Regions from separate parts of the Peribacillus sp. NPDC046944 genome, predicted to be linked through region 2. Evidence: riboswitches for the same ligand, from Rfam matches in the RefSeq annotation. Region 2 holds a riboswitch; the other holds the start of a gene.

Region 1 (7,939 bases), on a different contig from region 2:
TAAGGTAAGCAGGGAGCTGATAACATAATGATTTACCAGACCCTGTAGGAAGCATTGCCAATGTGTGGGTCCCTTCTAGCAAGGATTCGATTACCTCATGCTGTCCAGGACGAAAATTGTCAAATCCAAATTTATCTTTCAGGACTGTATTCAAGTTCATCCTCTATCACCTATTTTCGCAAGTACAAGCCTTATTTGAAAAAAACTAATTTGCTCATTATCGACAGCTTCCTTGATTGCCTTGAGTTTTCTCGTATTCAACCGTTTAATGACCGTAATGATTTTGTCTTCATCCTCTATTGGAACATAGTCATTTATCGAAAAACTTTTGTCCGATAGCACGATTTCTACGAGATGATCCTCAATCGTATTTCCTTTTAAACGACGAATCTCTGCAATTTCCTGTATCGTTTTCCCTGCCTGAATATATTGCAGAGTCGTATGAGTCGATTGTGTTAGATGAGGATGCCCACCATTTTTCCAATCATGGATTAGAGAAGCCAACAGAGGGTAATCGCGTACTGTTGATATCTCTGCGAGCATTTGATGCAATGAATCGAGAAAAACGTAGTGTACAAACCACTCATCAATTTCTTTCCTTTTTCCAATCTGCTCAAACGTAAGTCCGATTCGATTGACCCCCGTAATTTTCAAAACAAAAATGTCACGGTTCAACTCACTTTGCATCTCTAAGAGGGTGACCAATTCATCAAAAAGATGCTGAGCAAGCAACTCTCGATTTTGTTGGTTGGCATATAAAAAACCCTTTACGAATTCCTGTACTCGTTGATTCTGTTGTATCGGATAAAAAGGCCTTTCATTGTGGACAATATGGGATATAGTTTGGATAAGAAGATTGAGTCTTCTCCAAAAATCCGGGGTGATGTTTTGGTATTTCCACCCATTTAGTGATAAAGGAAGAGTCCACTTTTTGAAATAAGAGGCCAACGCCCCTCCTCCTTGTTCACTAATCAAATACACATCATTTTTTTCCGTTGGTTCGATTAGTTTCAGTTCAAGAAACAATTTTATGTTTTGAGATAACTCCTCCCGGGTAAAACGAGGCATAGTCCCAAATATATTCGTCAGACCAAATAAATGCGCATCCTGAATAGTCTGGGACGATTTTTTACCCTGAAGCATATGATAAATTGCGTAGATGGAACGCTCACCTTGGAACTTTTGTATCGCATATAAAATGATTGCTTGAAGATAATTGTTCATGAAACTCACATCCTTGTTCCATTTATCCAATTATATTGTAACAAAAATCTGCAAATACCGCCTTTTTTTATGTCATATATGCAACGATATTTGTGAATAAACAACTAAATACGTACTCGTTATAAAGAAATTTTCCCAATAATTTGTGTTGACTTTTCATATACTGCCGTATTATCGTTACATTTTCTATTGATAAGTTCGGCATTCGGTCTTACAATAAGAAAGAGATGTTAATCTATAATAAAAAGGTTTTGAGTTGTAAATCAACTTAGGAGGGGTTTTATTCATGGCTAAATTTACTATTGTTGATAAAGAAACATGTATCGCTTGTGGAGCTTGTGGAGCTGCAGCACCAGATATCTATGATTATGATGATGAAGGAATTGCTTTTGTTACGCTAGATGATAACGAAGGAATCGTTGAAATCCCCGATGTTCTTATAGATGACATGATGGATGCATTTGAAGGATGCCCCACAGACTCTATCAAAGTCGCAGACGAATCATTCGAGGGCGACGCTTTAAAATTCGAATAAGAATAAAAGCCATTTTCATTTTGAGAATGGCTTTTTTTATGTATTTTTTAAAACTTCTCCCCATACATTAAAGAGGCAGAAACAACCCAGTTATAATCTGGTGGTTTCTGCCTCTTTTTATATATTAAGCATGTTTATATAACACTTGTTTTATTGATCCATGTTTGGAGTTTAACAAATAATAGCATGAAAACGGAAGTGATGAGCACCCCTTTAATGATGTTAAAAGGGAGTATTGCCGCAGTTACGAATTGTCTTGACTCTGGTGCGGTCATGGCATCCCATCCCATAAAGAAAGTATATGCCGGTAAAAAGACATAATAGTTCAAGACACTCATAATTAGCGCCATGGAAACTGTTCCGGCTAGCAAGGCAAATGTCATTCCTTTTTTCGAACTTATTTTTTTATATACATAATATGTTGGCAGTATGAATAATACCCCCGCTATAAAGTTAGAGATATGTCCAACCGGTACACCCGTATCGCTTCCAGTCATGACCATATCCAATAAGTTTTTCAGGAATTCAACTAAAACTCCTGCAAGCGGTCCGAAAATCAATGCCGCCATCAGTGCTGGGATGTCACTAAAATCAATGTTCAGAAAAGGCGGAAATCCCGGAAATGGAAAATTCAAAAGCATTAGTAGGTAGGAAAGACTTCCTAGCATTGCAAGTGTGACCATCTTTTTAACTTTGTTCGATTTCATAGTTCTCTCTCCTTCTTTTTCTTGATCTACCTTGAAAAAGAGGTTAGGGATCCTTCATGAATGTTGATGTTCAATAAAAAACCCCTTAATTCCGACAGAATTAAAGGGATAAATTAAAGGTTTCATCAAACAAACGTTCAGCACTTGACTGTTTGAACGCATTCAGGAACCTCCATCTTCTCCCATCCAGACTATACTGTCGGCTTTGGAATCCCACCAAATCCTGCCCTAAGGCTCGCGGGCTTAGAAGAATTTTTCTTCATCACCGCCGGTGGGGAGTTACACCCCGCCCCGAAGATAGACCTATAAAATTAATTTACAATTTTCATTATAAATGATTTTTCTTTTTTTGAATAGTATTTTCATCGCAACTATGAATTTACGACAATCGAATATTACACTTTTATTCATTTTAAACAAAATATGTATTTATAATCACGACGTTTTACTCGGTCTAAAATAATTTTTATTTTTAGAAAATTACGACTCAAACCCTTTGCCCTTGCGGTTTTGGACAAGTGAATTTCAAAGTAACTTTAATTAAAGCGCTTACATATAGGTATGCTAAATTGACAGTTTTCCCATTTCAATTGTAAAATTAACTGAAATTTAAGAGAATTTTACCTAGGAAGGTGTTTACACGTGTATCAGATTTTAGTAGCAGATGCCATCAAACCAGAAGGACTCGGACCGCTTTCAGAGGCATCCAATATTCTTCTTATTCAGAAGACTGTAGAAGAAGCAGCAAACGAACTTGATCAGATTGATGCAATACTGGTTAGAAGTGCAACAAAAGTTACAGAAGATTTAATGAACCGCATGCCAAAACTAAAGATCATTGCTCGCGCAGGTGTCGGCGTTGATAACATTGACATTCCTGCCGCAACAAAACGCGGAATCGTTGTTGTGAATGCTCCTGACGGAAATACAATTTCAACAGCTGAACATACATTTGCCATGATGGCTTCCTTGATGCGCCATATTCCGCAAGCTTATGCTTCCCTGAAAAATGGAGAATGGAAACGCTCTTCTTATACAGGAACGGAACTTCGTGGGAAAACTTTAGGCATTATTGGTTTCGGACGAATTGGTGGAGAAATTGCCAAACGCGCAAAAGTTTTTGGCATGGAAGTCATAGTTTATGACCCATTCTTAACAGCCGATCGTGCAAAAAAAATGTCCGTAACTTCCCTGACTTTAGATGAATTGCTCCCTAAAGCGGATATAATCACTGTACATACACCTCTAACGGACGAAACTAGAGGGTTAATCAATAAAGAAAAGTTACTCACCTGTAAAAAAGGCGTGTACGTATTGAACTGTGCACGTGGCGGAATCCTTGATGAAGATGATTTATATGAAATGATTGTCGAGGGACATGTAGCTGGAGCCGCGTTGGATGTATTTGTTGAAGAACCACCGCTTGGCCATAAATTACTTGAACTTGATAACGTCATCGCTACTCCTCATTTAGGAGCTTCCACTAAAGAAGCCCAATTGAATGTTGCCGTTCAAGTCGCCCAAGAAGTATTAACCTATTTTGAAGGTAATCCTGTATCAAGTTCAATTAACCTTCCAGCCATTTCTAAAGAGGTGTTTGAAAAGGTTCAGCCATTCTATCAACTAGTCCAACAAATGGGCTCCATTGCCTCACAATGCATGAAAGAAGGCATTCAGGAGATTTCCGTAACTTATGCAGGTGAATCATTGGACTTCGATACCGCTATTCTGACAAAAAGCCTAATAGCAGGCTTCTTCAAATCAAGAGTAGATGCTTCAGTTAATGAGGTGAATGCGCTATTGGTTGCTAAAGAGCGGGGCATTACCATTGGCGAAAAGGTTTCTACTGACTCTCTAGGTTATTCTAACCTGATCAGTCTAAAAGTAAAAGGCGACACTCGCGAATTAACCATTAGTGGTACTCATATCGAGAACTATGGTTCCCGGATTGTCAATCTGAATGGTTTCAAAATTGATTTCCATCCAGAAGCTAATTTACTTTATATCCAACACACTGATAAACCTGGAGTAATCGGTAACGTCGGTAAAATTCTTGGTGATCATGCCGTAAATATCGCGACTATGCAAGTTGGTCGTAAAGAAGCTGGCGGGGAAGCTATCATGGTATTGAGTTTCGATAAACCATTAGAAGATAATATGAAGCAATTCTTAGAGGAAACACAAGAAATTACTTTCATGGCCCGAATAGCTTTATAATTTCCACTTAAGGATGCCCCACTAGCGGGCATCCTTTTTTTGTTGAACGACCCTCATCTGCCTCTCACATCGCAAGCATGCACTTGACCTTTAATTAACTAAGTTAGGAGCAACGGGTACTGTAATCTCTTCCGATAAATTCAGAGAACCTACCATTTCTACAGGGGAGTTTTCAAACTTCACCTTTGCATAGCCAAAGTCTTTAGCTGTAAATAGAATGACTTCCAAACCTTGAAGCGACTCTGAATCATTCTTCAAGCGGCCTTCTTGTGCCAGTTCTACAGTTACTAAACCCCCATCATATGTTAGGTTCTCCCACTTCAAACTCTCCGGTAGAGCAGAAGAAATCCCTTCTATGCCAGGTTCCTCCTTTGCCGCTTGTAGGGCCTCTTCCATGTTCTGATAATCGATATTGCTAGGCACAAGGAAACTTGAAGATGATTTATCCGTGTGATAAAGAAAGAATGTGCGATTCTTGTGCTGGGGAATTTCTTCTTCTATTACTGTTCCGGCATGAGCAAAACTGGCACCAGATTTTCCGTCCGTTGTAAATGTCACTTTATCAATATTTAGATAGGATAAGGTTTCTTCCATGGTTCTAAGAAACACGATATCCTCATCTAGCAGATTACTGCCTGCCCGTAATTCGATATTTGCTGTGTTGTTGGTGGGAACATGGGATACCTTAATATCTAGAGGGAAATAATCGAACAGGCCATATTTTTTCTCATTAATGGTCGACATCTTTTTTACCACCTGATCCAAGGCTTCCGTTTCTTCGATAGTATCGACTACAAAAGATAGAGGTACGATAAAATTCTGTTGGTGATCAGGCACGCCTAGAGTTATTGTCGACTTCCCCTGCAAATCTTCTGAGTAGATCGCACGAATGGGTGTTTTTTCTTTTTCCACTTGTTGAGATTTACTTTTCAATTCATTTTTTTCTATTGGTTCGCCCTCAATATCTTCCTTTACATCCTGCTTTTCATTTGATTCAATATCATGCTTTTCTTGCTTATCCAAAATGATCTTACTTTCTGAAATGGCCAATTTTCCATTGCCGTGGCTATTAACCTCCTGCTCTTGAGATTCATCTTTTCCAATCATCAGTGAAGATCCAATGATCATCATTAAGAATAAGGAGGCAATGCCCACAATACGAGGAATCCAAAGTTTTTTACGGTTTCTTCTTTGCTTACCTTCTATCCTCGAAAACACTTCTTTCTTCGAGCGTTTATCTTTTACCTCCGGAAGTTGGCGAAGCAAGTCCTCAATTTCTCTTTCTTTCCAACGGGATTTCTTCAAAGGAATTCCTCCCCTCTTCTGATGAATCATCCATCATTTTTTTAATCGCTTTTAAAGCGCGGTGTTGCGTTGTTTTTACCTTACTTTCACTCCAATTCAGTACATCCGCGGTTTCTGAAATGGACATGCCTTGTATGTACCGTAAAATAATGACTGCTTTTTGATTAACAGTACATCGATTCAAGCAACGATATATCTCTCTGACATTATCATTCATAATGGCCACTTCTTCGGGAATCGGCTGATTATCTTTAATCATCTGACCATCCCAATCAATAGTGGGAATGATTTTATTCTTCCATCCTTTTTGTTTCCGAAAATAATCAATGGTCACATTTCTCGCAATGGAATACATCCAGGTTTTTTCACTACTATTGCCTTCAAAACGATTATAGGCCTTCATTATCCTGATATAAACTTCTTGAACCAGGTCCTCTGCCGTTTCACGGTCTTTGGTCATATAATAAATGAATTGATAAATTTCCTGGTGATATTTTTCATAAAGATCGTGGAAAATGGAATTCATTATTTCTCCACATCCGTTCATAATTATAGTCGATATTTTCATATGAAAGTTACATACTTATTTTATACTAATTACCCAATTTACTCCATATACTGCCCGCAAATAAAATATGGGCAAAGGCAATTAGGAGAATCCAATTGCCTTTGCCCACTCTGTTTCTCATGTATCAAGATTATTTGCCAAGCAATCTGACATTTATTCAGCATTTTCCAATATTCGAGGTAGAATAAAGCTGAATGTTGTTCCCTTTTCTGGTAAACTGTTCACCGAAATATATCCATCATGTGCATCAATGATATTTTTAACAATGGCCAGACCTAGGCCCGTACCAGACCGTCCACGGGTACGTGCTTTATCCGCTTTATAAAATCTCTCGAATACGAATGGTAAGTCTTCTTCCGGAATACCTGAACCAGAGTCCTTCACATCTATAATCAAGCCTCTGCGATCACTCATTTTTTGAATGACATCGATTTTTCCGCCTGCAGGAGTATGACGGATTGCATTATCAATTAAATTCGTCAATACCTGCTCAATTCTATCAGGGTCAAAATTCCAGTTGATCCCATCGTCTTGAAGATGCGTCGTAATCGTGATCCCTTTATCTCTAGCCAGTCCATAGAACTTACTTGTAATCCTCTTTAAATAGGGGGAGACGGAAACAAGGTCATAAGTAAGGTTCATTTTCCCTGATTCCAATCTGGCTAGATCCAATAAATCATTAACTAAACGTCCCATCCTCAACGATTCATCATAAATGATCTGAGCCATTTCCATTTTTTCAGCTTCACTGCCTGCTATATCATCTACAATGGCTTCACTATACCCTTGTAGCATCGATATCGGGGTCCTTAACTCATGGGACACATTGGCAATGAAGTCCGTCCTTAGTTTATCCATGCGACGTTCATCACTCATATCACGGATGATGGCGACAGCACCGCGGATATTATCTGCAGTTGAATATAAAGGACTGACAATCAGTCCCCAATTTCTACCCTGTAAAGTAATTTCTCCAACTTGTTCCTTATCATAGGACTCTGATTCGTCAAATAGATTCATGAGTACTGATGGTACATTCATATTGTCTTCCCGATTGTATCCTTTTTCAAAGTACCATGCTTGCAAGAACCGGTCAGCTGGAGGATTCGTCTCAAGGATAGTACCATCTTTATTAAAGGTAATAACCCCGTCTGCCATACTGCTGAGAATGCTTGCAAGGTGTTCCTTTTCTTGACTGAGGGCATTCATGTTGAATTTCAGCTGTTTTCTCATCTGATTAAATGCAATGGCCAACTCACCTATTTCATCCTGGGTGAGGATGGGAACCTTGGTATCAAATTTACCACGAGCTATGGCCAAGGCAGCTTCCCTCATTTTTACTAGTGGAGCATTGATTCTCGTAGATAAAAAGAAAGCGAAAAT
Region 2 (7,939 bases):
TAGGGTCCACCGCTTCTTCCGATAACAGCTTCATATAAATCTTGAAAACTCGTATTTGCTGCACCATACCCTAACGCCAAGACCACGACCACCATCAAAACAACGAACGATAAAACCATTTTGCTTATAATAGAATAGGAGACTTTCATCGAATCTCCCCTTATTTACCTAGAAAAGATTCTTCGAAGAAGTCTAGTTGTTTATCGAAAGAATGGGCATCGGCGAAATAGAATGCAGAACCTTCCGCATAAAATACCTTTTTATCTTTAACCGCCGGTATTTTGTTGTACCAAGTAGAGTCCATGAATGAAGTATCTTGTCCTTCTTTCACTAAATTAAGAACTAAATAATCCCCAACATAGTCACCTAATACTTCTTCGGAAATTCCAAAAAATCCAGGCTCAAGGGCAACATCTTTAACAGCCTTCGGCATGTTCAATCCCATTTCTTGATACAGGATTTCCGTTCCACGTCCCCAGCTATCGCCAAATAAATAGATTTGCTTATCAGAGTTACCAGCAACCGTTATAGTAGCATCTTCTCCGATTTTATCTTTGATTTTGTCTCCTACTACTTTCGAACGTGCTTGGAAATCTTTAACCCACTTAGTCATTTCCTCTTCTTTATTGACTACTTTACCCACTTCGATACGTTGGTCGATGTAATTCAAAGCACCGTATGTGAAGATTACGGTTGGTGCAATTTCTTGTAATTTTTTAACGTCTTCCACATCATTAGAACCGATGATCAAATCTGGATCAAGTTCAATGATTTTCTCATAATCCGTGCTCGCTACCACTTCAGCATCCGGATATTTTTTAGCGAAATCCGGGTTATCTTTTGACCATGAATCCATACCTACTACGTTGATACCCATTTCCATTAAATCTCCCACGAATAACGATAAAACGACTACGCGTTTTGGATCGGCGGGAACTTTAACCGTACCGTTTTCCGATTTATAGCTGATCGTACCCGATTTTTTTGCATCATCCTTGCCTTGCGTTGTTTCTTTAGTCGATGATTCATCATTTCCACAAGCCGTTAAAATAACCATTAATGCTGCAACTAAGAATAAAAGCCATTTTTTCATGTTCATTCTCCTTTTATTAGATCGTATGTGATGCAAACTGGTTTACCTGTACGGGGGTCTTTACTGATTTCCGCGTCAATTTTAAACACTTTCTTCAGTACATCTGGACTCATCACTTCTTCTGGTGTGCCCGCTTTTATTAAATTCCCACTCTCAAGAGCGATCATGAAATGTGAAAACCGGGCTGCATGATTCAAATCATGTAGAACCATCACAATGGTCCGATTTTCCTTTTCATTCAAGTTCTGCAAAAGTTCCAATACTTCAAGTTGATGGGCCATGTCCAGATAGGTTGTAGGCTCATCCAAAAAAATGATGTCCGTGTTTTGCGCAAGTGCCAAGGCAATCCACACCCGCTGTTTTTGACCTCCGGAAAGTTCATCTACAGAGTTGTGTCTAAATTCATATGTATTAGTAGACTTCATGGCCCAATCAATGATTTCTTTGTCTTCTTTTTTTAGGCCACCGAACCCTGATTGATATGGAAAACGACCATATGAAACCAGTTCCTCGACTAAAAGTCCTACTGCACTATCCTGTGTTTGTGGCAAGATCGACAGTTCCCTCGCCAATTCTTTCGTATTCTTTTTTTGTATTTCTGCTCCATCAAGAAAGACCTGTCCATTTTGATAGGGAATGATTCTTGTTAAAGCTTTTAATAACGTTGATTTTCCACACCCATTAGATCCTATGATTGTAGTAATTTGGCCATCGGGAATTTCAATCGTCAAGCCGTTAACGATCACTTTTTTATCGTATCCAACTTCAACGTTACTAACGTTCATTCGCATGTAATCATTACCTCCCCTTTCACGCTGAAATTGATAATCGTTATCAACTACTTAACAATAAGATTATTCAGTATAATCGAATCTTTGTCAAGCGTTTTTAGGAGAAATGAACTAAGGTACTACCCTCGTTTTTTTCCCTCCATATAACAACTGCAAATAACAGCCGCCCAAATTTGGACAGCTGCATTGCCTTACCCTCTATTTACAAACTCTTCGTATCTTTCATCGTTCGCAAGCCAGGCTACATATTTACGTTTCGTGTATTTTTCTGCTTCCTCGAACGTATCAAACGATTTCTTTATCAGTTTTCCATTCACTTCAATGATCCACTCTTCTTCTTCATCATTTTCATAAATGAAGATATCCTGTTTATCTCTCGTTGAATATAGGCAACCTTCTGGTGAATTCTTCACATTCAATTGGTTCTTATGAGCGTCGCGCTTAATCGGTTCAGAGAAGAAGGTCTTCTCGACGAATTGGCTGTATGCTTTTTCGGACATCGTACAACCTGCGGCTTTTTGATGGCCGCCCCCATCATATTTCCCTGCAACCTCAGCTACATCTATCTCATCATGGATGGTGCGGAAACTGATTCTTTTGCTTCCGACCATAAGGATCGCAATATAATCCAGATGGGAAAATTCTTTTGATAGCTCATTACCCAATTCCGAATGGTAAGACTCGGCATGGACCACCCCAACTGTATGAGGACCGACCGTAGCCTGATACACTTCTCTTTTTTTCCTATTTATGTACCGATCCACACGACTCTCTTCCACTCCCAAAAGAGTCTGTTCCACTTCATCAAACGCGAAGCTTTCAGCTGATGAGAGCTTATGTGCAATCTTCGTTTCGAATTCTTCAATCGGAATCATGAAGAATAAGTCATTCAACCGCTTGGCCGTTACATTATTATTGGCCTGCCATTCCCATGTATCATATTGTCGAACCAATTCAACGAATTCAGAGAAAATCCGTGAAGGCTCCAGCCACTTTTGATCCACCGCATATTGATAGAATAAAGAAGTGGCTGCCGTTTGTTTGCCGTCTTCCTGTTCAACCGTAACAGATGCCCAGTCATGTTCATTCAAATGCAGCGCCGACTTATGATGGTCGATTAAAAGTGCATGTCCTCCATCCTCAACGAATTGCGTAATCATTTTTTCATTATCTTCATTTACCGAAAGATCGGTAACAATCAATGTATCCTCGATATTCGCCTGCTCAAGAAATGCTTCGACATTCTGATTAAGGCGGCCGATTGAATTATAGCTAACTACCACGTCTTCCCCAAATGCAAGCTTCGCGACGATTCCGCAGCCGACCCCGTCTAAATCATTATGTGTAAAAAGATAGTACACATAAACCCCTCCTAAAAACTAATATATTTACTTTTCCCTAAGAAATGATTTTCAATTGCAATCTTTACAATTGTAGCATAATCACATCCGACTATTTTAACACGGTTCCACCCAAAACCGCTTTGAACGTAAAAAAAAACCGGACACCTTCAATTTTTTTCTTTATTTTGTAATATTTACATCGTAATATAGATGAGTTACTAAATAGAAATCGAGGTATGACAATGTATCAGTTCAGATCAGATCGTGCATCAAGAGAAATAATAAATAACTCAAGACACTCGGCCATCATCATCTACACGCTATTCACGATTGCTGCCGGCCTCCTATTATCATTCACAGTCGGCATACCGACTCTAAACATTGGAATCATTGCCCTTTTTAGCATCATCCCCGTCGTTGTGGCCTCCATTTTGATCAAGCTAAAAAAATGGACACTCGGGGTTCCCTATCTTATCGGCATCACGATCAACCTTTTATTCGCTTCGATCATCATCCAGTCCAGTAGCCCTTTGTCATTGGTCCTGTTATATCTAGGGCTTCTTTTTGCGTCCATTTATTACGATTATTATCATGTCATCTTGTCGATCGTCCTATATTCAGGGTTCCTGATTTACCTGATTTTATGGTCAGAACCTTTTTCCTTGGTTTTATCTGAAAAGGGCGTCACTGTACTTGGTATCGTTCTTTTATTTATTTTAACTGCCATTTTATCCGTCTTTTTCAGTTTAATCGGTAGTGCTTCGATTAATGTCGCCTTGGTCGAGCTTGCAAAGAGCCGACAAACGGAAATCAAGACAAAGGATATGCTTGACGAAATCACCAAATCCGTTCATGGATTGACCGACTTTTACAATGAGCTGCAAGCCAATGTCCAAGTCACTGGAAATATCTCCAAGGAAATCACGAATGCCTTTATAGAAGTCACAAGGAATATTGAATCCCAGGCATTAAGCGCCAATGAGGTGAAAGATTCCATCGATTCATTCGATGGAGAGGTTCAACAGGCCACCCTTGCATCCGATAAAATGAAAGTCCATACGGTAGAAAATGAATCAAGCACCAAAGATGGACGTCAGGCGATGATCATCCTTGCCCAAGATATTATATCCGTGGGGGAAAAGGCTAAACAGACCGCCTTCTTAATGGAAGAATTGAATCAACAAAATAAGCAGATCCAAACGATTCTGGCAACAATCGAAGACATTTCGGACCAAACGAACTTAATTTCCTTGAATGCCTCCATTGAGGCGGCACGAGCGGGGGAACATGGGAAGAGCTTTGCCGTGGTTGCGGATGAGATCAGGAAGCTTGCTGTAAACAGCCGACAGGCGACCAATCAAATCCAGCAAATCTTACATCATATCTCCATCAAGTCTAATGAGGTGACAGATGGCGTGAATCAGAGCTTGGATGTTGCAGGCATGATAAAGGAAAAGTCCGAAGATGTCGAACACGTTTTCAAAGAGATGGAAGGAAACACGCTCCAAGTCATGGAACAATCGATCAAGCTTCAAACCATGCTTCAAGCTTTGACGCAAAACTCGAGTACGGCAACGAATGAAGTGACCAATATTGCCAGCATCGTACAGGAAAATGCCGCTTCCCTTGAGGAAGTCGCCGCGAGCGTGGTGGATCAGAATACCCTCATTACCCAAATGGAAAGTAACTTCTCCAGTTTTGAAGACCTTTTAAGAAGCCTGGAAAAGCTGACAGTCAGCGAGAAGTAATTTGTTCAAGAAGAAAGCCGCGGATGGTTGCCCTTCCGCGGCTTTCTATCTAATTTATTGTTCAATCAGTTTTCCAAGGTTCGCCATTTCTATGGCACTGACCGCTGCTTCATATCCTTTATTTCCCGATTTCGTGCCGGCCCGTTCAATGGCCTGCTCGATATTTTCCGTCGTCAATAATCCGAAGATGACCGGAACTCCGGTATCCAAAGCAACGGAGGCCATTCCTTTCGCTGCTTCATTGCAGACATAATCATAATGCGAAGTAGAACCTCTGATGACCGTCCCTAATCCAATCACTGCGTCGTATTTCCCCGTGTTCACAAGTTTCTTGGCAATGAGCGGCAATTCAAATGCTCCTGGCACCCAAGCGATGTCCACGTCATCCTCGTCAACACCGTGGCGTTTCAGACCATCCAATGCTCCGCCCAATAGCTTGCTTGTAATGAACTCATTGAACCTTCCAACCACGATTCCCACTTTCAGTCCCGATCCGATTAATTGTGCTTCGATAATTTTCCCCATGTCTATTTCCTCCTCATTTTAAAAACATCATGCATTTTGAATGTATACCTGTTCTTGCGATGATTCCTTTTGCTTACGGTATTGTACCAAGTCCGCAATCGTAATGAATTTCAGGTTGAATTTATCCGCAATTAGTTCCAAGTCGGATACACGTGCCATGCTTCCATCTTCATTCATGATTTCACAAATGACACCTGCTGGAGCAGCCCCACATAACTTGGCCAAGTCGACGGATGCTTCCGTATGTCCTGTGCGGCTTAACACGCCCCCTGCCTTGGCTATCAACGGAAAAGTGTGCCCCGGGCGTTGAAAGTCCTCGGCAACCGAATCTTCCTTCAAGAGCTCGAGAATGGTCAGGGACCGTTCGAACGCACTGATACCTGTAGACGTGCTTTTATGATCGATACTTACGGTGAAGGCCGTCCCATGATGATCGGTGTTATCATTGACCATCGGATGCAAGTTCAGCTTTTTCGCCAACTGTTCGGTAATCGTCGTACAAATCAACCCACGGCCATGCGTGGCCATAAAGTTGATGGCTTCGGGTGTCGCCTTTTCTGCAAGCACCACGAAATCCCCTTCATTTTCGCGGTCTTCATCATCGGAAATGATGATTACTTTCCCAGCTTTCAAATCTTCAATCGCTTCTTCAATGGTATGGAACATCCTGTACACCTCCATTTATTAGAATCCATGCTTAGACAAGAATGCTAAATCCAGTCCTGGTTTTGATTCGCTGTTTTTCATTTGATGTATGATATATTTCCCTAACATGTCGTTTTCAATGTTTACGATATCGCCTGCCGCCTTCCTGCCCAAAATGGTATCCTGATGGGTCAAGGGAATGAGTGATACAGTCAGCAAATTTCCCTCGATGCCGAATATCGTCAAGCTTGTCCCATCGATGGCAACAGATCCTTTTGGCATACAGTATGTACTGAGCCCTTCTTCCAGTTGGATCACATAATAGACGGCATTTTCTTTTCGTTCTTTTTTCATGATGGTGCCCGTTCCATCGATATGACCTGAAACGAAATGGCCGCCGAAACGTCCATTAGCACTCATCGCACGTTCAAGATTCACTTCTGAACCTGGTTTCAATGTCCGGATCGATGAAGCTTTCACCGTTTCCGGCATCACATCGACCGTAAATAAAGTCTGTGTGAAGGAAGTCACCGTCAAACAGACCCCGTTAACGGAAATGCTGTCTCCAAGATGGACATCTTCCAGTACTTTCTTAGAGGAAATGGCCAGTTCCATGCTGCTTCTTCCCTTTTTCATGGAATGAACCGTGCCGATCTCCTCAATGATTCCGGTAAACATAGTTTCTCCCCCTTTTATACACATATAAAAAACCCCTTAGGATGGCCTAAGGAGTTAGCAGGAGAAATGAGTGAAAAAAATGGTATACCTAATAAACCCATCATTTCATATTCTGAAAAAATAGGCGTACGTATACACTTGGATTTCACACGTCCTTCTCCCATCCAGACTGTACTGTCGGCTTTGGATTCTCACCAAATCCTGCCTTTATCAGGCTCGCGGGCTTAGAATTGCTTCATCACCGCCGGTTGGGATTTTCACCCGACCCCGAAGGACTAACTATTTTTTGAATCTTCCATTATTTTAACACTCTAAAGTACGGATGTAAAACATCTATCCTAAAATGAATCGATAGTTGCAAGCAAATCCTATAAGAAAAGGGAGGAATCCATCCTATGTAAGCGACTATAGCCGTGGTGCTTACATATCAATAGATCCCTGCCATCATACGAATCTCGTATACACGATCCAAGAGAGATGCTAGAATTTTATTCCATTATTTTCTTATTAAATGTACTGAATTATGCTATAATAATTGGAAAATCAAGAATAAATGGGGAATTCAAATGGGAAAGACAAACCTTTTAATGGTTCAGCACAATCATATCGAAAGTGAGCGTATCATCTTACGTCCGGTTTCGCTTGATGATGCTGAGGATATGTATGAATATACATCTGATGAAGAAACGACACGTTACCTTTACGACAAACATAAAGATTTGGACCAGACTAAGAACTTCATAGCGAACTATTTTTTGGAAGAGCCTATCGGCAAATATGCACTCGTGTTAAAGGAAGACAACAAAATGATTGGGGCTATCGAATTCAGAGTGCATGAATCGAACAAATGTGGAGAACTGGGTTATACTTTAAACCGGAATTTCTGGGGTAAAGGCTATATGACCGAAGCGGGAAAATCAATACTGGAATTAGCCTTCAATGTTTTGGATTTGGAGCGAGTATTTGCTGAATGTGATGTGATAAATGCCGCATCCGGGAAAGTATTGGATCGCTTAGGCATGAAGTGTGAAGGGATTCACCGTAAAAGCCACATGACGAAGGGTACATTATTAGACAGCGCCTATTATTCCATATTAAAAGAAGAATATGTAACCC

The links. Region 2 has a riboswitch for FMN ahead of ribE (riboflavin synthase). Riboswitches for the same ligand answer to the same signal wherever they lie in the genome.
Region 1: another riboswitch for FMN. It lies ahead of ACQKIC_RS14850 (ECF transporter S component); the one in region 2 lies ahead of ribE (riboflavin synthase).

What each region holds. Positions count from the first base shown of each region.
Region 1 covers NZ_JBNNML010000007.1:182,007-189,945, forward strand. The annotation lists gene ACQKIC_RS14835 (RecQ family ATP-dependent DNA helicase) at 1-160, opposite strand, end outside; gene ACQKIC_RS14840 (helix-turn-helix domain-containing protein) at 157-1,224, opposite strand; gene ACQKIC_RS14845 (ferredoxin) at 1,511-1,759, shown strand; gene ACQKIC_RS14850 (ECF transporter S component) at 1,894-2,466, opposite strand; FMN riboswitch at 2,637-2,769, opposite strand; gene serA (phosphoglycerate dehydrogenase) at 3,109-4,683, shown strand; gene ACQKIC_RS14860 (hypothetical protein) at 4,774-5,988, opposite strand; gene sigX (RNA polymerase sigma factor SigX) at 5,954-6,535, opposite strand; gene ACQKIC_RS14870 (ATP-binding protein) at 6,710-7,939, opposite strand, start outside.
Region 2 covers NZ_JBNNML010000002.1:383,087-391,025, reverse strand. The annotation lists gene ACQKIC_RS04850 (FecCD family ABC transporter permease) at 1-119, opposite strand, end outside; gene ACQKIC_RS04845 (ABC transporter substrate-binding protein) at 161-1,093, opposite strand; gene ACQKIC_RS04840 (ABC transporter ATP-binding protein) at 1,096-1,884, opposite strand; gene ACQKIC_RS04835 (DHH family phosphoesterase) at 2,076-3,245, opposite strand; gene ACQKIC_RS04830 (methyl-accepting chemotaxis protein) at 3,470-4,975, shown strand; gene ribH (6,7-dimethyl-8-ribityllumazine synthase) at 5,030-5,500, opposite strand; partial or broken gene ribB (3,4-dihydroxy-2-butanone-4-phosphate synthase) at 5,564-6,166, opposite strand; gene ribE (riboflavin synthase) at 6,185-6,823, opposite strand; FMN riboswitch at 6,972-7,102, opposite strand; gene ACQKIC_RS04810 (GNAT family N-acetyltransferase) at 7,390-7,939, shown strand, end outside.